Regions from separate parts of the Bradyrhizobium sp. 76 genome, predicted to be linked through region 1. Evidence: predicted binding sites of a transcription regulator. Region 1 holds the regulator's gene; each other region holds the start of a gene.
The links. Region 1 encodes LexA, which represses DNA repair genes until DNA is damaged. Its sites were predicted from a motif close to TGTTCNNNNTGTGTTCNG; they were not measured.
Positions count from the first base shown of each region.

Region 1 (10,005 bases):
CGATGAGATATCGCGGGGCAGGCCGGATGTTCCAGAAGGTACGGCTGAGATGGGTATATTATTGCTGTGTGCGCTGCAAGATGGCGCCACGCATGGTCGACTTACGTCGTAGCCTAGTCCTTGGGCCCGGGTCCTTAGCGCGGTCCTAGGCCTATTCCGTGGCCTGATCTTTAAGCCGGCCCAGGCTTTCCTGGCGTCCCAGGACGTCCAAAACCTCGAATATGCCGGGCGACGTCGTCCGTCCCGTCAGCGCCGCCCGCAGCGGCTGGGCGACCGCGCCGAGCTTGAGATTATTTTCCTCGGCAAAGGCGCGCAGCGCGGCTTCCGCATTGGCCGCGCTCCACATCTCGACTTTCTCCAGCGCGGAATGAAGCTGGCCGATCAGCTTGCGGTTCTCAGGCGTCAGCAGCGCTGCCGCCTTCGGATCAAGCTCCAGCGGCCGGTCGGCGAAGATGAAATCGGCGCCGTCGATCAGTTCGATCAGCGTCTTGGCGCGCTCCTTCAGGGCCGGCATGGCCTTCAGCAGCTGCGCGCGCGTGGTGTCGTTTAACTTGGCCTTAAGCTCGTCGCGGCTGGGCACGACGTGGTCCAGCACGTCCTCGAACATCTTCACGAGTGATTGATCGTCGGCATTGCGGATGTAGTGGCCGTTGAGGTTTTCCAGCTTGGCGAAATCGAAGCGCGCTGCTGCGCGGCCGACGCTGGCGAGGTCGAACGCCGCGATCATCTCCTCGGTCGAGAAGATTTCCTGGTCGCCATGGCTCCAGCCGAGCCGGACGAGATAGTTGCGGAGCGCGGACGGGAGGTACCCCATGGCGCGGTAGGCGTCGACGCCAAGCGCGCCGTGCCTCTTGGAGAGCTTCGAGCCGTCCGGGCCGTGGATCAGGGGGATGTGGGACATGCTCGGCAGCGTCCAGCCCATCGCGTCGTAGATCTGCTTTTGGCGGGCCGCGTTGATCAAATGGTCATCGCCGCGGATGACATGGGTGACACCCATATCGTGGTCGTCGACCACCACCGCGAGCATGTAGGTCGGGTTGCCATCGCCGCGCAGCAGGACGAGGTCGTCGAGATTCTCGTTCTGCCAGACCACGCGGCCCTGGACCTGATCTTCGATCACGGTCTCGCCGGTCTGGGGCGAGCGGAGCCGGATGGTGGGCTTCACGTCGGTTGGGGCCGTCGCCGGATCGCGGTCGCGCCACAGGCCGTCATAGAGGCGGGTGCGCCCCTCGGCGCGCGCCTTCTCGCGCATCGCGGTGAGCTCCTCGGCGGTGGCGTAGCAGCGATAGGCCTTGCCCTCGGCGAGCAGCTGCTCGGCGACGTCGCGGTGGCGGGCGGCGCGGCTGAACTGATAGATGACGTCGCCGTCCCAGCCGAGCTCCAGCCATTTCAGGCCGTCTAGGATGGCGCCGATCGCCGCCTCGGTGGAGCGCTCCCGGTCGGTATCCTCGATCCGTAGCAGCATCTTGCCGCCGTGCTTCTTCGCATAGAGCCAGTTGAACAGCGCCGTGCGCGCGCCCCCGATATGGAGGAAGCCGGTCGGAGAGGGAGCGAAGCGAGTGACGACGGGAGAGGTCATTCTTGGCAAGGCCTATGCATTGGAGGCGGTGGTATATAACAGGACCGGAGCATAACTAAAGCCCGGCAGCGGTCCGCGAAGGGTTGCTTGAGACCTTGCTTAAGCCCTTGGCTCAGCCTCCCGAATTTGGCAGAAGGGCCGCTGATTTCCCTACAGGATTTTCGTAATGACAGAACCGGTGGCGAACGAGGTTGGGCGCGATTTCATTCGTGACATCATCCAGGCCGACCTCGACCAGGCCAAATACAAGGAGATCGTGACCCGGTTCCCGCCGGAGCCGAACGGCTATCTCCATATCGGCCACGCCAAGTCGATCGCGCTTAATTTCGGCATTGCCCAGGAATTTCCGGGCCGCTGCCATCTGCGCTTCGACGACACCAATCCGGTCAAGGAAGAGCAGGAATATATCGATTCCATCCAGGCCGACGTGCGCTGGCTCGGCTTCGACTGGGGCAAGAACCTGTTCTTCGCTTCGGACTATTTCGATCGCCTCTATGAATGGGCGGAGCAGCTGATCCGAGACGGGCTCGCCTATGTCGACGACCAGACCCAGGAGGAGATCCGTCTTGCGCGCGGCACGCTGACCGAGCCCGGCAAGAACTCGCCGTTCCGCGATCGCACCGTGGATGAAAACCTCGACCTGTTCCGTCGCATGAAGGCGGGCGAATTCCCGAACGGCGCGCGCGTGGTGCGGGCCAAGATCGACATGGCTGCGGGCAACATCAATCTGCGCGACCCCGTGCTGTACCGCATCCTGCATGCGCACCATCCGCGCACCGGGACCAAGTGGAGCATCTATCCGAGCTACGACTATGCCCACGGCCAGTCGGACGCGATCGAAGGCATCACGCACTCGATCTGCACGCTGGAGTTCGAGGACCATCGGCCGCTCTATGACTGGTTCATCGAGAAGCTGCCGGTGCCCTCGAAGCCGCACCAGTACGAATTCGCGCGGCTGAACCTGACCTACACGCTGCTGTCCAAGCGCGTGCTGACCCAGCTCGTCCGCGAGGGCCATGTCGCGGGCTGGGACGATCCACGAATGCCGACCATGGCGGGGATGCGCCGCCGCGGCGTGCCGCCGGCCGCCCTTCGCGAATTCGTCAAGCGCATCGGCGTGGCGAAGGCCAACAGCGTTGTCGACGTCGGCATGCTCGAATTCTGCATCCGCGAGGAGCTCAACCGCACCTCGCAGCGGCGCATGGCGGTGCTGAAGCCGCTCAAGGTCGTGATCGAGAACTACCCGGAGGGGCAGACCGAGGAGCTCGAGGCGATCAACCATCCGGACGATCCCTCCGCCGGCACGCGCAAGATCACGTTCGGCCGCGAGCTCTATATCGAGCAGGACGACTTCATGGAGAACCCGCCGAAAAAATTCTTCCGTCTGTCGCCGGGCAACGAGGTGCGGCTGCGCTACGCCTATTTCGTCAAGTGCACCGGCGTGATCAAGAACGAGGCCGGCGAGGTGGTGGAGCTGCGCTGCACCTACGATCCCGCGACCAAGGGCGGTAACGCGCCCGATGGCCGCAAGGTCAAGGCCACCATGCACTGGCTGTCGGCGGCAACATCCGTGCCCGCGGAAATCCGCGTCTACAACCAGCTGTTTGCCAATCCGAGCCCGGACGCCTCGAATTTTGCGGCCGACCTCAATCCGCAGTCGCGGGAAATTCTCGCTGATGCCCGCGTCGAAGCATCGGTCGCCGAGAGCAATTCGACCGAGCCGATGCAGTTCGAGCGCCAGGGCTATTTCGTGCGCGACAAGGACTCGACGCACGGCAGACCGGTGTTTTCCAGGACCATCGGTCTGCGCGACACGTTCGCGAAGGAAGTTGCCAAAGGCTGAGGGACCACAATGAGAGACGAAGCCGACGCCATCGTTTCCGCCATCATCGCGAAATGGCGCGCCGGCTTCGCCACGCTCGACGCCGCGGCACTCTCGTCTCTGTATTCGAAGAATGCGTTCTTCTTCGGCTCCAACCCAAAGCTCTACCGGGGCAGGGACGGCGTCGCAGACTATTTCAACGGCCTGCCACGCTGGCGCAAGCCGAGCGCGTTATTTTCCGAGGTGAAGGCGGCGCAGGCAGGTCCTGATCTGATCAATATGGCCGCGAGCATCTCGTTCGATCTCGCCGGCGAACGCCCCGATTTCTCGGTCAAGATGAGCTGGGTCATCATGCGCGAGGACGGCGACTGGAAGATCGTCAATCACCATGCTTCGTCGCAGGCGCCGCTGATCTGACCGGTGGAGCACACGACTTCGTCATCCTCGTGAGAGAACGAACATGCACCTCGCGCGTTGGGGTGGGCCCAATAAGGAACCCACCATGCAGAACATCGCAGAGCATATGGAAGTCATCGGCGCCGACGGCGTCCACATCGGCACCGTCGACAAGGTCGAAGGCAATCGCATCAAGCTGACCAAGAAGGACAGCGGCGAGGGCAGCCACAAGGGGCATCATCACTTCATCGACAAGGGCCTCGTCGCCGATATCGAGGGCAACAAGGTCCGGCTGTCGGCCAAGGCCGATGTCGCTGTGACGATGGAAGAGGAAAAGTAGCGATCGCAACCTTTCGTTCCTGATCCGTACCGCTATCCGCCCGCCTGCACGTTCCGGTAGCTTCTGACTTCGTTGCGTATCATCGAGTGCACGAAATGGCGGAGCCGGGCCGGCCGGTACGGTCGCAGGGGATCGCAGGGACGTGGCCCGCGGGCCGCACCGCGTCCGCGGGCGGCCTCGCGCCTGCAGGCCTCGACCTCTGGACATCGCTGGCCGAGACCCTCCGCGCATGGCTACGCGCCGAGGCTGGCGCCGGGCGGCTGTTGCCGTGGGTGCCCGTAGCGTTTGGCTGCGGCATCGCGCTTTATTTCTCTGCCGATCACGAGCCAGTACTGTGGGTCGTTGCCACGACCGCCATCGCACTCCTGCTTGGCGCGGCTCTGTTGCGGCGGAGCCGGCTGTTCGCCCCAGCCATCATGATCGCGGCGGTCGCGGCCGGCTTTGCCGTCGCGACCTGGAAGACGGCGCGCATCGCCCACCCGGTGCTGGCAAAGGCGCTCTATTCGGTGTCGTTGTCGGGCTTTGTCGAGGCTCGCGACATCCGCGAGCGTACCGATCGTTTCGTGCTGCGCGTCACTGCGATGGAGGCGCAACGCAGCGACGTCAGGCTTGAGCGCGTGCGCCTGTCGGTCCGCAAAGGCACCGCGCCGGAGGTCGGTAGCTTCGTTCAGCTGAAGGCACGGTTGATGCCGCCGCTCGCGCCGGTGCGGCCCGGCAGCTACGACTTTTCGCGTGACATGTTCTTCCAGGGCATCGGCGCCTCCGGCTTCGCGATGGGCGCAATCACGGTGGCGCCGCCGCCTGAGACCGCCGGCTTGCGGCTGCGTTATGCGGCCTTCATGCAAGGCCTGCGCGATGCGATCGATGCCCGCATCCGGGCGACGCTCGACGGCGACAACCGGGCGATCGCGACCGCGCTGCTTACCGGGCGGCGCGATGCGATCACCACGCCCGTCAACGATGCGATGTTCATCTCCGGTCTCGGCCACGTGCTCTCGATTTCCGGTTATCACATGGCCGTCGTTGCCGGTGTCGTGTTCTTCGCGGTGCGGGCGCTGCTCGCTCTGATCCCGGGACTTGCGGCCGGCTTCGCCATCAAGAAATGGTCGGCGGCCGCCGCGCTGGTCGCTGCTGCGTTCTACCTGCTGCTGTCGGGCGCGGAGGTCGCAACGCAAAGATCGTTCTTCATGACGGCGGTAGTGCTGATCGCGGTGATGGTCGATCGCCGCGCCATCACCTTTCGCACGCTTGCTGTCGCCGCGCTGATCGTGCTGGCGGTCGCGCCGGAAGCACTGGTGCATCCGAGTTTTCAGATGTCGTTTGCGGCAACGCTCGGGCTCGTCGCCTTGGTGCAGATCGGCATGCCCAATTTGTTTGCCTCGCCGGACCATTCGGCGACCGCGCGCATTGCGATGTGGGGTGGCCGCGAGATCGCGATGCTGTTCATGGCCTCGCTGATTGCGGGACTTGCGACCACGCCCTACGCCGCTTTCCATTTCCACCGTGTCACGCCGTTTGGCGTGCTTGCCAATCTCGGCGCGATGCCGGTGGTCTCGGCGCTGGTGATGCCGGCGGGATTGTTGGGGCTGCTTGCTGCGCCGTTCGGGCTGGACAGCGTGTTCTGGTGGCTGATGGGGATCGGCATCGAGTGGATGGTCGCGGTCTCGCGCTGGGTCGCGGCCTTACCGGGCGCGGTCGGCCGCATCCCGGCGTTCGGGATCACGCCGCTGATCGCGGCGAGCCTGGGAATCATTGTGCTAGGCTTGTTGCGCACGCCGCTACGCTGGTCCGGCGCCCTGGTCCTGCTGGCAGCGATCCTCTGGGGACTGTCGGCGCGGCAGCCCGACATCCTGATTGCCGGGGATGGCGCCAGCGTCGCGGTGCGGGGCAGGGACGGACATCTGCACCTGATCAGGACGAGCAAGGACAGCTTTCTGCTCAAGGAGTGGCTCGCTGCCGACGCAGATCCGCGCGATGCCGGCAGAGCCTCGCTGGCCGATGGCGTGTCCTGTGACGAATCGGGCTGCGTGACGCCACTGGCCGACGGGAGGTTGGTCGCGCTGGCACTGCGCGTCGACGCTCTCGCGGACGATTGTAGTCGGGCCGCGCTGGTGGTGACGACACGCCCCGCGCCGCCCGATTGCGCGGCGATGGTGGTCGATCGGCAACGGCTCGCCAGCCAGAGTGCGCTGGCGCTAACGCAGCGTGGTGACGGCTTTGTGGTTCAGGCGGTGAGGGCGAGAGGCGCGAGCCGCCCCTCGTTGCCAGCCGGCGCAGGCGAGGGTGATTTCGACGGCAGCCTTGCGCCCAAGGCGATCGCACCCCGCATCAAGGACGCAACGCCGGCGGAGACCGACTTGCAGGCCGACGATTGATCTGACGGTGCGGAGCAATGCAGTGGATTGGTGCATCTGCTCGGATTCACTGGGCGCAAACCGCGCCATCTCGCCGGCCACGGCCGGCGACGGCGATTCAATCTTGACCTCCGACCTCGTAGCCGGCTGCGTCAGCCGATCGGCAGGCGCGTGACGGTCGGCTGCCTGTCGACGATGACCTGCGCCTTGTGCTCGCGCTCCGTCACCGGCTGGGTCACAGGCAGTTGCAGCACGGTCGCGCGCTGGCCTTCGACGAGCTGCGTCACCAGCACATATTTGCCGTCGGGGAATTCGATCGCGTCGTGATGGCGGTCGGGAACGTGCGGATCGATCTTGCCGAACTTGCCCACGCGGGAATTGATGGTGCGCGTCCAGATCCAGCGATTGTCGTAGCGAACGTCGTCGGCGAAGGCGAGCTCCGTTCCCGGCAGCAGGCAGACGGCAACAGACGGATCGGCTGCCGAGGCGAAGCCGCGCGTCGAGGTGCCGCGGAAGCTTGTCGTGACGATCGTCTCGCCGACTTCGGCGGGGCGCGACGCGACGGCATGCAGGCTGTAGTCACACATCGGGTGCTCCTCATGCTGGGATAGCAACCCGCGTCTCTTAATCGAGGCGCAGGCCTCTATCAGAGTTGAAGCATGAAGCTCTGCTTGGTTGTGGGCAAATCTGCGGCTGGTTTCCGCGAGCCGCGATCACATTATCTTTCCCGAATTCAATAGGAACAAAGCGAGTTGCGATGCATTCGGGAGGCGCGTGCGCGAATATCGCCGGCTTGACTGCCACGGTCGAGCTTGATCGCTGGCCGCTGTTTCCTCGAACACTTGCGCCGCGAACCAGTTCCGCTTCGTGGGCGTCGCGAGGAGCCAGCGCCGAAGGAGGGGCCGGATAGTCTGTGCAGAACCAGAAAGACTACCCAGCCGGAGCGGACGATGATCCGCTCCAATCCCTGACCGGCGATGCCGATCGGAAGCGCACGCGGCGCCAAGCACCTCCGGTATGAAGTACTCCCGGTATCAAGGACGCCCGGTATCAGTACTTCCGGTAAAGCCCGATCAGCTTGCCCTGAATCTTCACCCGGTTGGGCGGCAGGATGCGGACCTCATAGGCCGCGTTGGCGGGCTCGAGCGCGATCGAGGCGCCGCGACGGCGGAAGCGCTTCAGCGTCGCTTCCTCGTCGTCGATCAGCGCCACCACGATGTCCCCTGTATCGGCGCTCTCGTTGCGCTGAATCAGCGCCATGTCGCCGTCAAGGATGCCGGCCTCGACCATGGAATCACCGCGCACTTCGAGCGCGTAATGCTCGCCCGAGCCGAGCATGTCAGGCGGTACGCTGATAGTATGGCTGCGGGTCTGCAACGCCTCGATCGGCGTGCCGGCCGCGATGCGACCCATCACCGGCACCGCGACGGGACGTTCGCCCTCGTCCGCGGGCAGGCTGGAGCTCGCGCGCACCTTGCCGAGATTGCCCTCGATGACGCTCGGCGTGAAGCCGCGGCGGCTGCCTGCGGCTGCCTGGAGCTCCGGCAGCTTGATGACTTCAATCGCACGGGCGCGGTTGGGCAGGCGTCGGATAAAGCCACGCTCCTCGAGCGCCGTGATCAGGCGATGGATGCCCGACTTCGAGCGCAGGTCGAGCGCATCCTTCATCTCGTCGAAGGAGGGCGGTACGCCGCTTTCCTTCAGACGTTCACTGATGAACCGCAGAAGCTCGTATTGTTTGCGCGTTAACATCTCGACCAAAGTCCCCCGGTTGATGTCGTCCGATTCCGAGACGCTGAATTCGGCAATATGCCGCTACATGCTCGAAACAAATCATGAACGGACACTATATGTTCGATACATGTTCCGCAACTGCTTAATTTACCGTGAACAGAGCAAAGTTGGCGGAACGCGCATTGCCGGGGCGCTCAGACAGGGAGCCGCAACACTTCGCAAGCCGTGCCGGCTTCGGCCTTCGGCGCGAACGGTGCGCGCACGAGAAGTACCTGCGCTGCAGCGAGATTCGCAAGCAGCGAAGAGTCCTGATGATTGACGGGAAGAACGACGCGTGTGCCATCGTCGCGCTCCTCCAGATGCGCGCGCAGATAGTCCTCGCGCTGGTCGTTGGCGCTGACGTCGCGGCCGAGCACGGCGCGCTCACGGCGATGGTGAATCACTGAACGGCCCGACAGGGCACGAATCAGCGGCACCATGAACAGGAAAGCGCACACGTAGGACGACACGGGATTGCCCGGCAGACCGATCACGCCCATTGCGCCGAGCCGCCCGTGCATCATCGGCTTGCCTGGCCGCATCGCGATCTTCCAGAACGCCATCGCGATGCCTTCGTCCCGCAGTGCCTGCTGGACCAGATCGTGGTCGCCGACCGATGCGCCTCCGGTCGTGATCAGGATGTCGGCGCCGCTCTCACGGGCGCGGCGGATGCCGGCGGTGGTGGCCTCCAGCGTGTCGGCGGCAATACCGAGGTCGATGGTCTCGGCGCCTTCGCTGCGGGCGAGCGCGTGCAGGGCGTAGCCGTTGGAATAGACGATCTGGCCGTGGCCGGGCGTGCTGCCCGGCATCACCAGTTCGTCGCCGGTGGCGAGAATCGCGACCTTCGGACGCCCGCAAACGGCAAGGTGCGGATGATTCATCCCGGCGGCGAGCGCGAGGTCGCGCTCGGTGAGACGGCTTCCCTTGCGCAGGAGCACGTCGTCCTCGCGGAAATCGACGCCGGCGGGGCGAATGTGCCGACCGGCGATCGCGGCTTCCTTGATCGTGATACGCTTGCCGGCGGCGACGGTGTCCTCCTGGATCACGACGGCGTCCGCGCCACCGGGAACGACGCCGCCGGTGAAGATCCGCACGGCCTCGCCGGCGCCGACCATCCCCGCGAACGGTCGGCCCGCCGCGACTTCGCCGATGATGGTGAGCTCCGAATCGATCGTCGCGGCATCGGCCGCTCGCACCGCGTAGCCGTCCATCGCCGACATCGCCTGCGGCGGCTGCGTGCGCCGCGCCGCGACGTCACGCGCGAGCACGCGATGGTAGGCCTGGTCGAGGGAGATCATTTCTTCCGGCAGCGGCTCTGCACCCGCCAGCACCGCGGCAAGCGCGTCGGAAACCGGCATCAAGGCCACGGCGAAAACTCCTGCTCGGCACGTTCGGGCGAATGTTCCGCACGTCTTCTAGCCGAGCGCGGGCGCAGAGGCAAAACAGCCGAGCGGGTGCAGTCATCCCACCGCATTGTTCCGGAAGGCAGGATCAAGCGCGTTGCGGCACGATCCGAAGAACGTGCCAGATCGGCAGGACAATGGTCATGGCAAGACGAGAACGACGAGCGCCCCGGCCTGCATCGATCAGCTCCCTGGCTGCCCGTGAGTTACGTCGGGCGCCTTGGGTCCCTGATCCTTGTCGGGCAGCGGATCGGCCTGGGATTTCAGGTCGGCGGCCTTGCTCACAAGCTTGGCGGAAAGATCCGAATCTGAAGTTGTCCTGGCGAATTCAAGAAGAA
Region 1 is NZ_JADPIS010000015.1:604,392-614,396, forward strand. Features, by position in the region: gene gltX (glutamate--tRNA ligase) at 152-1,579, opposite strand; gene IVB48_RS03805 (glutamine--tRNA ligase/YqeY domain fusion protein) at 1,746-3,422, shown strand; gene IVB48_RS03810 (nuclear transport factor 2 family protein) at 3,432-3,818, shown strand; gene IVB48_RS03815 (DUF2171 domain-containing protein) at 3,904-4,137, shown strand; gene IVB48_RS03820 (ComEC/Rec2 family competence protein) at 4,233-6,512, shown strand; gene IVB48_RS03825 (hypothetical protein) at 6,644-7,078, opposite strand; gene lexA (transcriptional repressor LexA) at 7,542-8,243, opposite strand; gene glp (gephyrin-like molybdotransferase Glp) at 8,420-9,631, opposite strand; gene IVB48_RS03840 (hypothetical protein) at 9,851-10,005, opposite strand, start outside.

Region 2 (10,005 bases), on a different contig from region 1:
GCTGGAGATGGACGCGGCCTCGCATACCGGCGTCGACGACGTCCGCCAGATCAATGACAGCGTCCGCTACGCGCCGGCAAGCGCCCGCTACAAGGTCTACATCATCGACGAAGTCCACATGCTGTCGACGGCGGCGTTCAACGCCTTCCTGAAGACGCTGGAGGAACCGCCGGAGCACGCCAAGTTCGTGTTCGCCACGACGGAGATCCGCAAGGTTCCGGTGACCGTGCTGTCGCGCTGCCAGCGTTTTGACCTGCGCCGCGTCGAGGCCGACGTACTGATGAAGCATCTCGCCAACATCGCGGCCAGGGAAAACGTCGAGATCGAGCCTGAAGCGCTCGGCATCATCGCGCGCGCCGCGGAAGGCTCGGTGCGGGATTCGCTCTCGCTGCTCGATCAGGCCATCGCGCATGCCGCGGGCACCGTGAAGGCCGATGCCGTCAGGCAGATGCTGGGGCTCGCCGACCGCACCCGTGTCATCGATCTTTTCGATTCTCTGGCGCGTGGCGACATCGCGTCCGCGTTCAGGGAGTTCCGCGACCAGTACGACGTCGGCGCCGATCCGATCGTGGTGCTCTCGGATCTTGCCGAGTTCGTCAATTTCGTCACCCGCGTGAAGATCGTGCCGGCGACCGCCGACAACGTCGCCTATGGCGAGACCGAGCGCGTACGCGCACGGGATTTCGCCTCGAAGATCTCGATGCGCGTGCTGTCGCGGATGTGGCAGATGCTGCTCAAGGGCATCACCGAGGTGCAGGCCGCGACGCGGCCCGCGGCAGCCGCCGAGATGGTGCTGGTGCGCATCGCCTATGTTGCCGACCTGCCGACGCCGGACGAAGCGATCAAGACGCTGGAGCAGAACGGCGGCGGTTCGCCGGTCGTGAGCGGCGGCAGTGCCGCGCGCAACGCGCCGGCGGGGCCGGTGGCGTCCGCAGCGCCAGTTCGCATGCCGACATCGTCACCGTCCTCCTTCGGCGGCGGTGGTGCCCGTCCGCAGATGGCAACGCCCGCGCCGGATCCGCAAGCTGCCGCGCCGGTGTTGCGCGTCACGAGCTTCACCCAGCTCGTTGCGCTGGCCGGGCAGAAGCGCGACCTCCTCACCAAGGGCGCGCTCGAAGGCGACATGCGCCTCGTTCGTTTCGAGGAGGGCCGGCTGGAAGTTGCGCTCGAGCCCAACGCCTCCAAGACCATGATTTCCGATCTCGCGCGCAAATTCGAGCTCTGGACCGGGCGCCGTTGGACCGTGATCGTCTCCAACGAGCCGGGCCAGCCGACGCTGCGCTCGGTGAGCCAGGCGGCCAAGCAGGAACATGCGCGCACCGCCGAGGCCGATCCGCGCGTGCGCGAGGTGCTGTCGCGTTTTCCGGGCGCGAAGGTCGTCGAGGTCCGCAGGCTTGCCCCCGAGGCGCCGGAATCCGATATTAACGCCGACTACGGCAGTGACGATCCGCCCGACGGTTCCGACGGCGACGATCTCTAGAGCCAATTTTCCAAGGACAGCACCGATGGTCGATATTTTCGGCATGATGAAGCAGGCGCAGCAGCTGCAATCCAAGATGCAGGAGATGCAGGACCAGCTCGCCAACGTCGAGGTCGAGGGCATCTCCGGCGGCGGTCTCGTCGCTGTGCGCATGACCGCGAAGATGGACGTCAAGGGCGTCAAGATCGATCCTTCGCTGATGAAGGCGGAAGAGCGCGAGGTGCTCGAGGATCTGCTTGTCACCGCGTTCGGCGAGGCCCGCCGCAAGGCGGAAGCCGCCATGCAGGAGAAGATGCAGTCGCTCACCGGCGGGCTCGGCTTGCCGCCGGGGCTGTCGGGGCTGTTCGGCCAGTAATATGGGCGCTGTTGCGGGTCCTGAGATCGAGCGGCTGGTCCAGCTTCTCGCGCGGCTGCCGGGCCTCGGCCCGCGCTCGGCGCGGCGCGCGGCGCTGCATCTGATTAAGAAGCGCGAAGCGCTGATGATGCCGCTGTCCTCGGCCATGCAGGTCGCGCTCGAGAAGGTCCAGGTCTGCAAGACCTGCGGCAACATCGACACGCAAAGTCCCTGCACGGTCTGCACCGATCCGAGGCGCGATCCCTCGATCATCGTCGTCGTCGCCGACGTTGCCGATCTCTGGGCGCTGGAGCGGGCCAATGCCACTCAAGGGCGCTATCACGTGCTGGGCGCGACATTGTCGCCGCTCGACGGCGTCGGCCCGCAGGACCTCACCATCGAGGCGCTGGTCGCGCGCGCGCATGAGGCGCAGGTGCATGAGGTCATCCTGGCGCTGAATGCCACCGTCGACGGCCAGACCACGGCACACTACATCACCGACCTGCTTCAGGACGCCAACGTAAAAGTAACCCGGCTCGCCCATGGTGTGCCCGTCGGCGGCGAGCTTGATTATCTCGATGAAGGTACGCTATCGGCCGCGATGCGGCAGCGTACCCTGTTCTAGACATCCAGACTTACGGAACGGACGATATGACGAAACTTTTCGCCACACGATGGGCTTTGGTTGCGACGATGGCGATGCTGGCGACGCCGGCTATCTCCGCACAGCAGGACGACGGGGCTCCGCCGCCGTCGAAGCCCGGCAAGCCGATCAATGCCGGCGAGGTGCTCTCGGGCGAGCTGAACACGATGAAAGTGCGCGACGTCAAGAACGTCGGCAAGCGGGTTGCGACATACCAGATCACCTCCGAGCCGCGCCGGCTGCCGCCGCCGAGCGGGCTGTGCAATCTCGAGACCGGCCCCGAAACCTTCCAGCTCGTTCCCAGCGGCGACGCGCAGGCCGCACAGCTGAAGACGTTTGCCGGCAAGGAGATCTCGGTCAAGGTCGACGAGATCGCCTGCGCCAGCGATCCCGGCCAGATGAGCGAGGCCGTGATCACGAAGTGGAGCCTGATCAAGAAGCAGTAGGGGGCGCGCGCCACTCTCTCTGTCGTCATTGCGAGGAGCTCTTGCGACGAAGCAATCCAGACTGTCTCCGCGGCGGCAGTCTGGATTGCTTCGCTTCGCTCGCAATGACGAAGGTGAGAGAGCCGGTCTAAACCCTCACCGGCCCCAGCGCATCAAAATGCCCGCGCTTCTGCAGCCAGGCCAGCAGCACCAGGCTTGGGATCGCCACCAGCATGCAGATCACGAAGAACAGCGGCCAGCCAGTCGTATCAGCCACGAAGCCGGCGCCTGACGAGAGATAGGTCCGCCCTACCGCGGCAAGAGCGGTGAGCAGCGCATATTGCGTCGCCGTGTGCAGCGGGTTCTGGCAGAGCGCCGAAAGATAGGCGACGAAGATCACCGTGCCGATGGCGCTGGTGAAGTTCTCACAAGTGATGGCGAAGGCGAGCGCCCATTGGCTGGTGCCGACGAAGGCCAGCCAGGAGAAGGAGAGATTTGCGAGCGCCTGCACCACGCCGCCGATCCAGAGGCTGGTTGCGAGCGAATAGCGCCGCGCGACGAAGCCGCCGGCAAAGCCGCCGATCAGCGTCGCCGCGAGGCCCACGCCCTTCACGATCGCCGCATAGTCGTTGCGGGAGAAGCCGAGGTCGATCACGAACGGCGCGGTCATCGTGCCGGAGAAGGCGTCGGTGAACTTGAACAGCACGACGAAGGCGAGTGCCGCAAGCGCGTCCTTGCGCGTCAGGAATTCCGAGAAGGCTCCGACCGCCGCGTGCAGCACGCGCGCGAACGCGGTTTGCGTCTGCGTCGCGGCTTCCGCCCGCACCGACTGCTCGGGCTCGGTCGCGACCAGCGCCGTGATCGTCCCGATCAGCACCATCGCCGCCATCACCACATAGCCCCACATCCAGGCGGACGTGCGGGTGATGCCGGTGCTCTCGAAGCCCGAGACGATGAACAGCGCGCCGGCGGTCGAGACCAGCATGCCGATGCGATAGGCTGCGACATAGGACGCCATGCCGGCGGCCTGCTCGCTCTCCGGCAGGCTCTCGACACGGAAGGCGTCGACCACGATGTCCTGCGTCGACGAGGCCGTCGCCACCAGCAACGCGCCGAGCGCGACGTAGAACGGCGAGCGCGCGGGATCGGTCAGCGCCAGCAGCAGGATCGCGACGATCAGCAGCAATTGCGAGAACAGCAGCCAGCCGCGCCGCCGCCCGAACGCGCGCGTGAACAGCGGCACATGCATCGCATCCACCAGCGGCGCCCACAGGAATTTCAGCGTGTAGGGCGTGCCGACCAACGCAAACAGCCCGATGGTCTTGAGATCGACGCCGGATTCCCGCATCCACACCAGCAGCGTCGAGCCCGACAGCGCCAACGGCAGCCCGGACGAGAAGCCGAGGAACAGCACGATCAGCACCCGCGGCTGCAGGTAAACGGCAAGGCTGTCACGCCAGGAGGTGGGGGCCGTGCCGGGGCCGGCAGGGGAGGTCGCGTCGGGTGCGGTCATGGGGTGGTGTTAGCAGATTCTGGCGGCGCTGCCTCGGCCTCAAAACTCGTCATGCCCGGGCTTGTCCCGGGCATCCACGTCTCGCTGTCGCTGAAAAAAGTCGTGGATGGCCGGGACAAGCCCGGCCGTGACGACACAATTTCACTCCCCCGCCTGGAGCTTCCGCGGGAACAGTTCGGCAGCGCCGGTCGCTACGAGATGCGGCGCTTCCGGCGCATCGCTCTTGCTGAAATCGAGCTCCTCGATGCGCCCGGCGCGTTTCTCGATCTTGTCGGCGGAGATCAGCACCTGCCGCACGTCCTCGTTGGCGTCGGCAAAATGCTTCTGGAGCTTCAGCACGCGATCGCGCAGGCGGCCGAGGTCGTCGCCGAGCTTGATCACCTCGGTGCGGATCTGGTCGGCGGCGTCGCGCATGCGCGCGTCCTTCATGATCTGCTGCATCACCTGGATCGCCAGCATCAAAAGCGACGGCGACACCAGCACGACACGGGCGCGATACGCCTTCTGGATGACGTCGTCGAAACCGTCGTGGATCTCGGCGTAGACCGATTCCGACGGCACGAACATCAGCGCCATGTCCTGGGTCTCGCCGGCGACGAGATATTTCTCGGCGATGTCGCTGACATGCTTCATGACATCGCCGCGCAGCCGCTGCGTGGCGATGCGCTTCTCCTCGTCGGTGCGCGCGTCATGCAGCGCGGTCATCGCTTCCAGCGGAAACTTCGCGTCGATGCAGAGTGGCCGCTGGTCGGGCAGGAACACGACGCAGTCCGGACGCTTGCCGGTCGAGAGCGTGAACTGGAACTCGTAGGCGCCCTTCGGCAGACCATCCTGGACGATCGCTTCCATCCGCGCCTGACCGAAGGCGCCGCGCGACTGCTTGTTGGCGAGCACATCGCGCAGGGTCGTCACCTGCGTGGTGAGGTCGGTGAGGTTCTTGTGCGCGCTGTCGATGATGCCGAGCCGCTCGTGCAGCGCGCGCAGGCTCTCCATGGTGTTGCGGGTGGTGTGCTCCATGGACTGGCCGACGCGGTGGGTCACCGAATCCAGCCGCTCGTTGACCGCGCGTGCCATGTCGGCCTGGCGGCCGGCCAGCGTCTGGGTCATGGCGTCGACCCGCCCCGAAGCCTCGCTCTGGGCATGCAGCATCTGGCTGATGCGCTCCTCGAGTTCGTCGGCGCGGATGGCATTGGCCATCGCGAGTTCCGCCCCGTGCCGCCCGGAGCGCGCGATCACGACGGCGATCACCACCATCAGGATGAGGACCAGGGCACCGAAGCCGATCAGCGCGTCCACGGTGCGCACCGGCCAGTCGCCGAGCATGAAAATGATCTCGTTCATGCCCCTGCTTCTAGCCGATTCGCTCGGCGGCACGAACGAATAGCGAACATTTAATGTAAATGCCCCGTTAATTTTTATGGTTAACGAAACCCGAAGTTTTATGGTTAGCGGAGGGTTAACGGGGTTCCCGGCCGGATTGACCGCATCGAACGCGCGGCTTAAATCGCGGCCATGGCCCTCAGAGAAATCATCATCCTGCCCGACAAGCAGCTGCGTCTGGTCTCCAAGCCGATCGAGAAGGTCACGCCGGAGATACGAAAGCTTGCCGACGACATGTTCGAGACCATGTACGACGCGCCCGGCATCGGGCTCGCGGCGATCCAGATCGCGCGGCCGCTGCGGCTGATCACCATGGACCTCGCCAAGCCCGACCAGGACGGCGAGACCAAGCCCGAGCCGCGCGTCTTCATCAATCCGGAAATCATCGCCTCCTCCGAGGACCTGTCGGTCTACGAGGAAGGCTGCCTCTCGATCCCCGAATATTACGAGGAGGTCGAGCGCCCCGCGAAGGTGCGGGTGCGCTACACCGATCTCGACGGCAAGGTGCACGAGGAGGACGCCGAAGGCCTCTACGCCACCTGCATCCAGCACGAGATCGACCATCTCAACGGCGTGCTGTTTGTCGACTATCTGTCAAAGCTCAAGCGCGACCGCGTGCTGAAGAAGTTCGAGAAAGCCGCCAAGCGCGCGGAGTGAGCCGGGTTCTCTCTCGTCCTCATGGCCGGGCTTGACCCGGCCATCCACGCCTTGCTTGCTTTGTCGCCAAGACCGTAGATGCCCGGGACAAGCCCGGGCATGACGGAGAAACAAGCCTTACCGAGCGCCGCCACATGCCCCTCCGCCTGATCTTCATGGGCACGCCCGATTTCTCCGTGCCGACGCTGCTCGAGCTCGTCGCGCACGGCCACGAGATCGTGGCCATGTATACGCGCGCGCCCAAGCCCGGCGGCCGGCGCGGCCTGCAATTGCAGCCGACCCCGGTGGAAGAGGCCGCGCGAAAGCTTGGCGTGCCCGTGCTGACGCCGAAGACGTTGAAAACGCCGGAGGCGCTGGAGGAATTCCGCGCCTTCGACGCCGATGCCGCCGTCGTCGTCGCCTATGGCATGATCCTGCCGCAGGCGATCCTCGATGCGCCAAAGCTCGGCTGCTACAATCTGCACGCCTCGCTGCTGCCACGCTGGCGCGGTGCAGCTCCCATCAACCGCGCGATCATGGCCGGCGATGCCGAGAGCGGCGTGATGGTGATGAAGATGGATGTTGGCCTGGACACCGGTGACGTCGCCATGGCCGAGCGTCTCGCGATCACGGACAATATGACGGCGCTCGATCTGCACGATCGTCTGTCCCGGCTCGGTGCCGATCTGATGGTGCGCGCCATGGCCGCGCTCGATCGCGGCGGGCTCCAACTCAAGAAGCAGAGCGAGGACGGCGTCACCTATGCCGCCAAGATCGACAAAGCCGAAGCGCGGATCGACTGGACCAGGCCCGCGCGGGAGGTGCTGCGTCATATCCACGGACTGTCGCCGTTTCCCGGCGCCTGGGCCGAGCTTGAGAATGCGCGGGTCAAGATCCTGCGTTGCGAGCTGGCGAAAGGCGCGGGCGCACCCGGCGAGGTGCTCGACGATCACCTCACCATCGCCTGCGGCGAGGGTGCAATCCGTCTGATCGAGCTCCAGCGCGAAGGCAAGGCACGCATGCAGGCCGCGGATTTCCTGCGCGGCGTGCCGTTGAAGCCGCCGATGCGGCTGGCCTGATGCCCCGCTACAAGCTCATCATAGAATATGACGGCGCGCCGTTCTTCGGCTGGCAGGTGCAGGAGACGCTGCCCTCGGTGCAAGGCGCGCTGGAAGCGGCGGTGAAGGCGATGACCGGCGCGGATGCGCGCGTGCACGGCGCCGGGCGCACCGATGCCGGCGTGCATGCGCGTGGCCAGGTCGCGCATGTCGATATCGACAAGCAGTTTCCGCCGGGCCGTTTTCGCGACGGCTTGAATGCGCACTTGCGCCCGCATCCGATCGCCGTGCTCGAGGCGGACATCGTGCCTGATAGTTTCGAAGCGCGCTTCTCGGCCGTGAAGCGCCACTACCGCTACCGCATCGTCAACACCCGCGCCAATCTCGCGCTCGATGCCGGCCACGCCTGGCGCGTGCCGCGTCGGCTCGATGCCGACGCGATGCATGCGGCGGCACAGCGCCTGCTCGGCAAGCACGATTTCACCACCTTTCGCGACACCGAGTGCCAGGCCAGGTCACCGGACAAGACGCTCGATCAGCTCGACGTGCTGCGCGACGGGCGCGAGATCATTATTCTCACCTCGGCGCGCTCGTTCCTGCACAGTCAGGTGCGCTCCATGGTGGGGTCGCTGATGTGGGTCGGTGAGGGCCGCTGGACCGCCGACGATCTCTCCGCAGCGCTCGCCGCGCGCAACCGCGCCGCCTGCGGCATCGTCGCCCCGCCGGACGGGCTGTATCTGATGCAGGTGGATTATTAGAATGCGAGGCTGGAAACTCTCGCGACGCCCACCGCTGTCATTCCCCGCGAAGGCGGGGAATCCAGTACGCCGCGGCCTCTCGGATCAATGACTGCTGTCTCGGATTACTGGATCGCCCCGGTCAAGCCGGGCGATGACAGCGGAGGGTTTGGCGGCAATCGCGCCCTACGCAAAATACCTCGCCAAAATCCCGCGATACACCTTGGTTAGCTGCTCCAGATCCTGAACCGGCACACGTTCGTCGACCTGGTGCATGGTCTGGCCGACCAAGCCGAATTCGATTACCGGGCAATAGCTCGAGATGAAGCGCGCATCCGAGGTGCCGCCTGAGGTCGACAGCTCCGGCTTGCGGCCCGTCACCTCCTCGATCGCGGACACCGCGAGTTCGGTGAACGGTCCGGGCTTGGTCACGAACACGTTCGAGTTCGAAGGCTCCCAGACGATGCGGGCGCGGATGCGGTTGCCGCAGGCTTTTGTCAGCCGCGTCTCGACCAGCTCGCGCAGGCTCGCCTGGGTGTGGTTGTCGTTGTAGCGAATGTTGAATCTTGCGCGGGCTTGTCCCGGGATGACGTTGTTGGCGGTGTTGCCGACGTCGACCGAGGTGAATTCGAGATTGGAGGCCTGGAACTGCGCGCTGCCATGGTCGAGCGGCTCGTCCGAGATCGCCACGATCAGCCGCGAGATATCAGGCACCGGATTGGCGGCGCGGTGCGGATAGGCGACGTGGCCCTGCACGCCGTCGACATACAGCGTGCCGGATTGCGAGCCGCGGCGGCCGACCTTGATGGTGTCGCCGAGCGTCTCGACATTGGAGGGCTCGCCCAGCACGCAATGATCGAACTTCTCGCCGCGCTCCGCCGCCCATTTCAACAGCTTGATGGTGCCGTTGATGGAGACGTCTTCCTCGTCACCGGTGATCAGGAACGAGATCGAACCCGAGCCCGATTTATGGCCGTCGCTGCGCGGCTTGCCGTCGTTCGCGGCGAGATGCTCCAGCACCGCGGCGACCGAGCAGGCGATGCCGCCCTTCATGTCGACCGCGCCGCGGCCATGCAGAAAGCCGTCTTTCACCTCGCCGGAGAACGCGCCGACGCTCCAGGCGCTCTCGTCGCCCGGCGGCACCACGTCGGTGTGGCCGGCAAAGGTGATGTGCGGCCCGTCAGTGCCGATCCGCGCATAGAGATTGTCGACGTCGGCGGTGCCGGGCTCGCTGAAGGTCACGCGCTGGCATGTGAAGCCTGCCGCATTGAGGGCTTTTTCAAGCACACCCAGCGCACCGGCATCGGCCGGGGTCACCGAGGGGCAGCGGATGAGATCGCGGGCAATCGAGAGAGCATCGGTCATGCGCCCCGCTTAACATGCATGCCGCCGGGTGGGCTAGCACTGGGCGGGACAAATTCGATCTCGCTCTGCTGGTCCCAGCTTTTCGCCGCAGGCGGGGCGGGCGCGGAGCCATCCTCAACGTCGGCCAATGGATCGGGGCCGAACCGGTTGTCGCCGGAGGTGCCGGGCACAATGAACATTTCCACGAGGCCCCAAAACCACGGAATGTGCATGGCCCAGGCGAGGGCAACAACCCAGTTGGATTCGGTGGGCAGCAGGTCCGAGAACTGGTCGAACAACGCGGGTACGACGAAGAACGGAACCAGCCACCAGCCGCTCCGGTCGCGATCGTGCAGCCGCTTGGTCGCGGTCGCGAGATAGATCCACAGGAATAGCGAGCTTCCGAGCACCTTGAGGATGAGGGTCGCGCGATCGGTCGTTGCCAGCAGACGATA
Region 2 is NZ_JADPIS010000131.1:225,477-235,481, reverse strand. Features, by position in the region: gene IVB48_RS34425 (DNA polymerase III subunit gamma/tau) at 1-1,480, shown strand, start outside; gene IVB48_RS34420 (YbaB/EbfC family nucleoid-associated protein) at 1,506-1,835, shown strand; gene recR (recombination mediator RecR) at 1,837-2,439, shown strand; gene IVB48_RS34410 (hypothetical protein) at 2,466-2,903, shown strand; gene IVB48_RS34405 (MFS transporter) at 3,031-4,395, opposite strand; gene rmuC (DNA recombination protein RmuC) at 4,537-5,736, opposite strand; gene def (peptide deformylase) at 5,908-6,432, shown strand; gene fmt (methionyl-tRNA formyltransferase) at 6,567-7,490, shown strand; gene truA (tRNA pseudouridine(38-40) synthase TruA) at 7,490-8,227, shown strand; gene dapE (succinyl-diaminopimelate desuccinylase) at 8,393-9,571, opposite strand; gene IVB48_RS34375 (DUF805 domain-containing protein) at 9,568-10,005, opposite strand, start outside.
Region 2: the regulator LexA is predicted to act here: its motif matches at 5,768-5,785, upstream of rmuC (DNA recombination protein RmuC).

Region 3 (10,005 bases), on a different contig from region 1:
ACTGTGCCCCCTTCACGAGATGTGCTCGCGCTGCTCTCGCGCGGTACGAGAAGATTCTCGGCAACGCATTCAAACAAGACTTGGCGGAGTGTACCAAAAAGGAAATCTGAAGAATCTGGAGTTCGTTTGAGTCTGGAAATCTCGCTATTGGAGAGGCGAACGCCCGTGACGCCCGGCGCGTAAGGGGCATTGATGGAATAAGTTTTCTCTCGGCAAAAGACGCCAATAGCGTCAAGGAGCCGTTGAGCTAAAGTGCCCTCGCTGTGGCTTTGTGGAATGAAATCTCTCTTCTTGCTCGCAGCGTCTCGTAGCCTCTTTTCTTGCTCCCGAGGTTGCAATTGAGGCTGAGTCTGGCGTCGCAAAACTTGCTTGGCTTTCATGCCCTCGTACAGGGCAGCCGCCAAGTTGAGAAGTTCCTCAGGATTGTTCGTTGCCATGGCGCAGAGTCGGTCTATGCCGTAATAGTAGGGAAGCTTGACTTCTCGGTGAACGAATATTTCGGCGGCGGATTGCACTGAAGAGCTGTCGCGCTCGTCTAGTTCATCTTCTGACAAGGGGACCAATTCGAAGGAAAGTTGCTTATTGGCTTCGTCCCGTGCCACTAAAATCCGCGTAATGTAGAGATCCGTCAAAGCTTGTGGGTTGATTGAGCTCGGTCGTTGCGAAGCTCTTGCAAGCCATTCCCTATAGCGGAGGTTGTCACGCAAGCGACTCATGTTCGACTCGAAAATCGCTTTGGCCTGCGCGTAGGCTTCTTCAATCTCCGACGAATTAAGGTTGTCCGATAGATACTGAGCAAATGAGCCGGCGGGCACAGTCGTTTGCTGGGCGAATCTTCGATCAAGAATGTTTTGTGCGAAGACCGCGAACTGTTGACCACTTCGTCCTCCCCAAAGTTCTTCCAAGGGATAGTCGCGTATGTCACGACCTTCGCGCGCTCCTTGGGATAGAAACGAATCGATGAACGCTATGCTCCTGCTCGCAACCCAGATCGGAATGGACGGTCTGATGTTTACCAGTTCATCCAACAAGAGTGTGCGTTGGCTCTTCCGCAGCTTCTGTGTATCGTCGATCATTAACAGGCGCTTTGGCGCAATTGTTCTTCCATTATGGGTGAACTGAACTGCCTGGAGCCACAAGACGGCTTCAAAGCGAACCTGGGACGGGGTTCTGATGTTGGGCGACGAAATTATCGAATCTAGCAAGCTGTAGATCTCGCGCTCGCGCTGCTCTGCCCAAGCGATCATTTCAAGCGCGGTATCATGGAGTGGGATTGAACTAAGTTCGTTCGCGGGGGGCTGATATTCGAGGCGGATGTCCTGCAAGACATCGCTGGCGACTCCCTCGATGAGATCAGGTAAGCTACGCAGAGTTCTCAAAACAATGCGGGTGTCGAGTAGTGCTCGAAACATGCCTTCTTTGACAGAGGAGACGCCAGGTGGAATATCTGCATAACCTGCGGCGCAGGAGAGATAGACACCAAGCAGTTGAGGCCCTCTTTCTTCGTCTAGGACTCCCCACTCAATCAGTTGGCGATAAGACTCGGCTTGCGTGGGTCGCGCATGCCAAAAGGCTCTCAGCGCGTTTGGAGTGAATGCTCTTAGAATCGTAGTCTTCCCGCCCCCCGGCGGACTTCTGAAAACGTGGACTGCTCCCTCTAGACAATCCTCCTCCAGCTTCTCGAGGACTTTGGGGGAAAAAAGATGCACGAACTCCTGATCCGAGGTTGTTCGCTCGGACATTCGCTCTAGAAAGGGGTTTGCGCGATATGCCATTAGGTTTGCCGATGGCGGCTTACTCTGGGAAATAATCCAAAGAATTGGTAGTCTTCGGGACCCCAGAGAGCATAGACTGAATTGTTTGGCGTATTGTGTGACAAGACTAAAGGAAGCGAGCAGTTAGCGAACCCGAGTCGCGCGCTCTCTGTCCCTCCGACGGAGATGTGCCGATCCGACGCTCTGTCGTCATAGTATTTCGATTTCGAAAGCATGCTCATTAAAGCTGGGTCCGTTGATGGGGAAAGAGCGATACTCTTTTCAATAGGGCAAAGGACGTGAAGCTTTAGCGGCTTGAACCCTTGTTCAGACGTGAAACGTTCGGACCAATATTCGATATGATCAATTGCTTGGCGGGTCGCGACGTATAGTAGTAGATACACTTCGTAATAATTAGGATCTATCAGGTCGCCGCTATAGATGCGTTCGTAGATTTTTTTGATTTTGCCCTTGAATCGTCTGTCTTTGGTGTCGAAGCGAATATAGGTATTGCCGCTTCCGGAGAAGTCATCCACTAGCCAAATCAAACTGAAACGCGGTGGGATATGGGCGCCGGGACGAAAGACCGAGGATGATTTTAAGGAGGCCTTTAGTTCCTCCAACATATCTTCGGCTTTGGCTTCTCCCAATTCGTATGCTTGCCAGATCTGTTCGTTGCTAATCGCTCCGTTACTGGCACGACGTAGATCATTGGTGTGCGCTCCGTCACTCAGCCATCGCCGCCAACGCCGGTGTTGGTGCAGCTAGAATCCAATCGCGAACGGCCGGCTTCAGAGCCTTGCCTGCTTGATAAGCGTGTTCAGCGGTTGGGTATGTCTTCCCGTCGAATTCTATCTCGCAACGAAACAAGTTGCTGAAAATTCCATAGGGACGTTCGTTGGCCCGATAAAACTTTATCGGTTCTTCGTTCGTAGTCGATGTGACCTTCGATTTCTTTCTAGCAGACAGGCTTCGCACTTCGAATCTCTACTCAGCTATGAATTTACAACTATACAGCAGCGATCGAGGCGACGGAGGGCAGGCTTCTGAGATACTCGTAGATGTTGTGGATACCGCAACCGGCATTTTTTGGAGCTGACGCAGCTGAAGTGTAGCGGTCCAAAACAAAAACGGCCGGATCTTCCGATCCGGCCGTCTCGCAAACTCAATCCGGCTAAGCCTACGTCACGCGACGCAAGCCTCCGCCCAATCCTGAAATTCTTAGCTCGCCTTCTTCGCCGGCGCGGGCGTCGGGCCGACCTTCTTCTGGATGGCGCGCTTCAGCTCGAGGGCGCGCGGCGACAGCAGGTCGGCCTTGACCTTGAGCAGATAGGGATCGAGGCCGCCATTGTGGTCGACGCTCTTGATCGCGTTGGTGGAGACGCGCAGGCGCACGTTGCGGCCCAGCGCCTCGCTGATGAAGGTCACGTTGACCAGGTTCGGCAGGAAGCGGCGCTTGGTCTTGATGTTGGAGTGGCTGACCGTGTGGCCGACCTGGGGGCCCTTGGCCGTCAATTCGCAGCGGCGAGACATGGTAAAATCCTCAATCTTTCCCAACGATGTGCGGCCGCCATTCGGGGCGCCACGGGCAAATTCTCTGTCCTTGCAGGGAGCGGGCGGACGTATAAGGGGGAAGGGGCGGGACGTCAAGGTTTTGGGGCGTCTGGCACGCCAGTTTCGCGCCCGGCACTCGGTGTCATCGCCCGCCTTGCGCACTCGCGCGCCGGGGCGGGCGATCCAGTACTCCGAGCCGGTGCGGCTGACCAGAGGGGCCGCGGCGTACTGGATGCCCCGCTTTCGCGGGGCATGACAGTGGTGGAGGTGGCGGGGTGAGGTGCGCGCTTCTGACCCGTCTGGATCACTAAAACGGCAATGATTATCGCGTCTTACCATCACATAAAGGGCGTATTCGCGCCCGAAGAGTCCGGTGGAGTTCCGGACGCGGATAGGCCCGGATGCATTGCTTGGCGCGGTTTTTGGCTTAAGTAACAACCGTTCGCGCCCCGATTGGATTGTTTCGTGCTCACAACGCCACATCTTGCGCCAAGCCTGCGCGCAACGGAGCTGCGCCCGAAAGAGCTGCGCTCAGCGGAGCGGCGCGCAAGGAATCCGCGCGCAAATCATCCGCGCTCTGCCGGACGCTGGGTCATGGCGGCCCTTGGCGGACTGGTTTTGGCGTGGGCGGCGGAGCCCGCGGCGGCGCAAGGCAAGCTCGAGGCGCAATATGAGGCGACGCTGGCCGGCATTCCTGTCGGCAAGGGCGCCTGGAATATCGAGATCCAGGACGACGTGTTCGCGGCCGCGGCCTCCGGCGGCACCTCGGGGCTGCTGAAATCCTTCGCGGGCGGGTCGGGCACCGGCGCCTCGCAGGGCCGCGTGGTCAACGGCGCGCTGGTCGCGACCGGCTATCAGGCTTCCACCACCACCTCGAAGAAGACCGAAGAGATCCGCATCACGCTCGACAAGGGCAATGTGAAGGATTTTGCCATCGTGCCGGAGCCGCCGGTCGATCCCGACCGCATCGTCGTCACCGATGCGCATCGCCGCGGCGTCTGGGACCCGATGACGGCCTCGCTGGTGCGCGTATCCGGCACCGGCGACGTGCTGTCGGCGGACGCCTGCCACGGCAGCGCCGCCGTGTTCGACGGCCGCATGCGCTACGAGCTCAAGCTCGATTTCAAGCGCATGGAAAACGTCAAGGCGGAGAAGGGCTATCACGGCCAGGTCGTGGTCTGCTCGCTCTATTTCGTCCCCATCGCCGGCTACATCCCCGACCGTCCCGTGATCAAATATCTCGCCGCCCAGCGCAACATCGAGGTCGCGTTCGCGCCGATCGCGGGAACGCGCATCCTGGTCCCGTTCTGGCTGAAGGTGCCGACGCCGCTCGGGCCGGCCATGCTGGAAGCGACGTCCTTCATCACCAGCGCGCAGCCGCCCAAGGTCGCGAAGACGCAGTAGGCCGGCTCCCCGCGCTGACCCCATTTTGGCAAAAATAAACGCAAGCGATTTCAATGACATGCCTACTGTGCATGGGGTTGTTTTCGCACTTTTGTTTGGAGGGGGCCGAGGATCGGGGAATCCATTTGACTCCTCCCCGATTCTGATTCGACTCCGCGCCGTCCCCAGCTTTAACGAATCCGCCATCGAAACGTCGCTTGTGCGGCGGGGCAAAACTCCATCTAGTGCGAACCCATAAGCCTCCCGCGACATGTTGCGTGAACGGAACAGGACTCACGGGGGAGTCTGCGATTCGGCCGCGATTCGTTCTCAACTCGTTCCGAAGCTTAAAGCCAACGGGAAAAGCGTCGCAAAGTGAGACAGTTGCGCGAGGTTCGGGGAGAATGCTCCCACACTCTCGGTGTCATCGCCCGGCTTGACCGGGCGATCCAGTACACCGAGGCGTCTGTGATTGAGCCGAGAAGCCGCGGCGTACTGGATGCCCCGGTCAAGCCGGGGCATGACAGCGGAGAAGCCGAAGCCGGGTGACTTCCAGGCCCTTCGCGCCACCGCCCCAAAACAGCACTGACATTCGCCCCAATCGCCATTACCTAATCCCCCAGATGCCTTTTTCCTCCTCCCCCTTCGCTTCCGAGCGACTCCCCGGCGCCGGCGTCACCGCGGTGCTTGGTCCCACCAACACCGGCAAGACCCATCTCGCCATCGAGCGGATGCTCGCGCATCCCTCCGGCATGATCGGGCTGCCGCTGCGCCTGCTCGCGCGCGAGGTCTACAACAAGATCGCCGCGCGGGTCGGCCCCGATGCCGTCGCGCTCGTGACCGGCGAGGAGAAGATCAAGCCGAAAGCGCCGCGCTACTGGGTCTCGACCGTCGAGGCGATGCCGCGGGATCTCGACGTCTCGTTTCTTGCTGTGGACGAGGTGCAGATCGCATCTGATCTGGAGCGCGGCCACGTCTTCACCGACCGCATCCTCAACCGCCGTGGCCGCGACGAGACGCTGCTCTTGGGCGCCGCCACGATGCGTCCGATCATCGAGCGGCTGCTGCCGGGCGTCTCCATGATCACGCGGCCGCGTTTGTCGCAGCTGGAATTCGCCGGCGACCGCAAGATCACGCGGCAGCCGCGCCGCACCGCCATCGTCGCCTTCTCGGCCGACGAGGTCTACGCCATCGCCGAGCTGATCCGTCGCCAGCATGGCGGCGCCGCCGTGGTGCTGGGCTCGCTCTCGCCGCGCACCCGCAACGCGCAGGTCGCGATGTTCCAGGACGGCGAGGTCGACTACCTCGTCGCCACCGACGCCGTCGGCATGGGCCTCAATCTCGACGTCGACCACGTCGCCTTTGCCTCCGACCGCAAGTTCGACGGCTACCAGTTCCGCCGCCTGACGCCGTCCGAATTCGGCCAGATCGCCGGCCGCGCCGGCCGCGCCACCCGCAACGGCACCTTCGGCACCACCGGTCGCTGCGCACCGTTCGAGCCCGAGCTCGTCAATGCGCTGCAGAACCACACCTTCGATCCCGTGAAGGTTTTGCAATGGCGCAATTCGAAGCTGGATTTCGCGTCCCTCGGCGCGCTCCAGGTCTCCCTGAACCTGGCCCCCGGCCATGAGGCGCTGACGCGCGCGCCCATCGCCGAGGACATGCGCGTGCTCGACCACGCCGCCCGCGACGCCGAGGTGCGCGATGTCGCACATGGCAAGGACGCCGTGGAACGGCTGTGGGAGGCCTGTCAGGTCCCGGATTATCGAAAGCTGTCGCCGGCCGCCCATGCCGAGCTGGTCACGACGCTCTACGGCTTCCTGATGCGGAAGGGATGCATCCCCGACGCCTGGTTCAGGACCCAGATCGACCAGGCCGACCGCGTCGACGGCGATATCGACACGCTGTCGGCCCGGATTGCGCAGATTCGCACCTGGACCTTCGTCGCCAACCGTCCCGACTGGCTGAAAGACCCCGAACGCTGGCAGGGGATCGCCCGCGAGGTCGAAAATAAATTATCGGATGCGCTCCATGAACGCTTGACTGAGCGTTTCGTTGATCGCCGGACCAGTGTATTGATGCGCCGCCTGCGGGAGAACACGAGCTTGAATACGGAAATCGGCAAGACCGGCGAAGTCATCGTCGAAGGCCATGTCATCGGCCGCCTCGATGGCTTCACCTTTGCACCGGATGCGGCGGAAGCCGGCTCCGATGCGAAAGCGTTGCAGGCTGCAGCGCAGGCCGTGCTCGCCGGCGAGATCAACGCGCGCGCCGAAAAACTGGGCAATGCGCCGGACGAGCAGTTCGTGCTGACCTCGGAAGGCATGATCCGCTGGACCGGCGATGCCGTGGCGCGGCTGTCTGCCGCAGAGGACGCGCTGCATCCGCGCATCCGCATCATCTCCGACGAACGCCTCACGGGCGCCCCTCGCGACAAGGTACAGGCCCGGCTCGAGCTCTGGCTCAAGACGCATATCGAAAAGCTGCTCGGGCCGCTGTTCGAGCTCAGCAAGGCCGAGGACGTCACCGGCATCGCCCGCGGCATCGCCTACCAGCTCGTCGAGGCGCTCGGCGTGCTGGAGCGCCCGAAGATCGCCAACGAGCTGAAGGACCTCGACCAGCCCTCGCGCGCGACCTTGCGCAAATACGGCGTCCGCTTCGGCGCCTATCACCTCTATTTTCCCGGCCTGCTCAAGCCGGCCGGGCGTGCGCTGGCCGCGCTGCTCTGGGCGCTGAAGCAGGACAATGTCGATCCCTCCGCGCTGTCGGGCGCGCAGCATCTGGCAAGCTCCGGCCGCACCTCGTTCCCGGTCGACAAGCAGCTGCCGCGCGATGCCTATCGCGTGCTCGGCTACAAGCAGGCCGGCGAGCGCGCCGTGCGCGTCGATATCCTCGAGCGCCTGGCCGACCTGATCCGTCCGGCGCTGGCCTGGCGCGAGAACGCGTCCGGCGAAAAGCCCGCCGGTGCGTTCGACGGCCGCAGCTTCGTGGTGACGCAGGCGATGACCTCGCTCACCGGTTCGGCCGGCGAAGACTTTGCGTCGGTGCTGCGTGCGCTCGGCTATCGCATGGACAAGCGCCCGCCGCTGCCGGCGAAGCCCGCTGCGGCTGTTGCCGAGACCCCTGTTGCTGAAGCCTCCAGCGAAGAGACGCCCGCAACCGAAACGTCGGTCGAGGACGCCGCCGCGCCCGCGGACACCGCGATCGAAGCCGCCGCCGAGCCTGTGACCGTCGAAGACGCGCCCGGCATGGAGCAGCACGACGAGCCCGCGCCTGAAGAGCCGGCGCTTGAGGCTTCCGTCACGCCCGAAGACGCTCCCGGCATCGCACCGCCTGTGGAAGAGGCTGTTGCGCCCGTTGAAGCTGCCGAAACCGCTCCCGCTGAAGCTGTCCCCGCCGAAACCGCTCCTGCAGAGACTGCTGCAACCGAAGCCGCTGCGTCGGCCGATGCGGCAGCACCCGTGGAGGCCGCGGCGACGCCCGCCGAGCCCGAGCTCATCGAGGTCTGGCGTCCCGCCGGCCGTCACGACGATCGCAAACCGCGCCACGAGCGCCATCGCAACCCGCGTCACCAGCCGCGCCCGCAGGCGGCTGCTGAAGCCGGCGCCGCGCCTGCCGAAGGCGAAGCCCAGCCTGCCGCCGACGGCGAGAAGCGCGGTGAGCGTCATCGCCATGGTGGCGGTCATCGTCGCGATTCCGGTCGCGATGGCGGCAGGGACTTCCGCAAGCCGCGCGAAGGTGGCGCCGAAGCCGCGCCGCGTCCTGAGGACAAGAACCGCCGGTTCGAGGGCAAGAATGGCGGCAGCAAGGACCGCGACAACAAGGATCGCAACAAGGGCAAGTTCGGTGGCGGTGATCGCGACAAGGGCCGTGACAACCGTGGCCGCGACCGCGACAAGGGCCGCGACCGCCAGGGCGGGCCGTCGCTGCGTCCCTACGCATCGAGCGCCACCCCGCGCGAGCGCGATCGCCCGGTCGATCCGAACTCGCCCTTCGCAAAACTCGCTGCGCTGAAGGAGCAGCTGTCAGGGCGTAAGGAGTGAGCCCACGACCGAGCGGCAGCGCATTGACAAATGGCTATGGCACGCGCGGGTGGTGAAGGCGCGCACCTCCGCTGCCGAGCTTGTCGAGTCGGGCCATGTTCGCGTCAACGGCGCACGCGAGAAATCGCCAGGGCATGCGATCAAGATCGGCGACGTGCTCACCGTCGCGCTCGATCGCACCGTGCGCGTCTTGAAAGTCATCGCCTTCAACGAGCGCCGCGGCGATGCCGCCTCGGCCCGTGTGCTCTACGAAGAGCTCAGCGAAGGCCATCCGAATTCTCAGCGCAATTAATTGCGCTTTGAATTCATTTCTTGGTCGATCAAGCGCATAAAGCCGTCATGATCGGCCGTTCCTGAGCTTGCGGCGCCGGGCCATCCGCGCTACGCAAGCCGCGACTTTTAAAAGAGCTTTTCGGAGCGTTGGATGACTTACGTCGTCACTGAAGCGTGCATCAAGTGCAAGTACACCGACTGCGTCGAGGTCTGCCCGGTCGACTGTTTCTACGAGGGCGAGAACATGCTCGTCATCCATCCTGACGAGTGCATCGACTGCGGCGTGTGCGAGCCCGAATGCCCCGCCGATGCCATCAAGCCGGACACGGAACCGGGCCTGGAAAAGTGGCTCACGGTCAACGCCGACTACGCCAAGAGCTGGCCGAACATCACCCAGAAGAAAGAATCACCTGCCGACGCCAAGGATTTCGACGGCATGGAGGGCAAGTTCGACAAGTATTTCTCCTCGAACCCCGGCTCCGGCGACTAATTCGGGTCAAACTTAACCCTATTAGCGGCGTTATCGCTGAAAACCAGCCCTTAAGACCCCTAAATCATTGATTTTTGCGGGAAATGTGCTATATTGGGCACATTGAGCCGAACCCTGGTTAGCCCCGTCGGCCCCGTTGGGTTCCCGTGAAACCAAATGTCGAACAGGGGCGTGGCAGTTTCCGCGCGCAGGCTGTGTCACAGAAAACGCGTAAAAAGAGTACTTCAGCGAAGGCTTCCCATAAGGATGCCAAGAAAGTCGCCGCGGCCAGCCGTAGCGCATCCAAGGGTCGGACCGCGACTAAGGCGCCGGCTGCAAAGTCCTCGAAGAACAAAAGAAGCGCAATGCCTAACAAGACTGCCAAGCCGGCCGCGAAAGCGACCGTTGCCAAGCCTGTTGCCGCCAAGCCTGCCGCCAAGCCCGCTGTTGCAAAGACGCCCGCTGCCAAGGCTCCCGCTGCCAAGCCCGCCGCGCCGAAGGCTCCCGTTGCTGCTGCTCCTGCCAAGGC
Region 3 is NZ_JADPIS010000109.1:52,258-62,262, forward strand. Features, by position in the region: gene IVB48_RS29995 (hypothetical protein) at 1-1,775, opposite strand, end outside; gene IVB48_RS30000 (hypothetical protein) at 1,775-2,404, opposite strand; gene rpmB (50S ribosomal protein L28) at 2,976-3,287, opposite strand; gene IVB48_RS30010 (DUF3108 domain-containing protein) at 3,903-4,712, shown strand; gene IVB48_RS30015 (helicase-related protein) at 5,315-8,734, shown strand; gene IVB48_RS30020 (RNA-binding S4 domain-containing protein) at 8,757-9,026, shown strand; gene fdxA (ferredoxin FdxA) at 9,159-9,497, shown strand; gene IVB48_RS30030 (CarD family transcriptional regulator) at 9,842-10,005, shown strand, end outside.
Region 3: the regulator LexA is predicted to act here: its motif matches at 5,017-5,034, upstream of IVB48_RS30015 (helicase-related protein).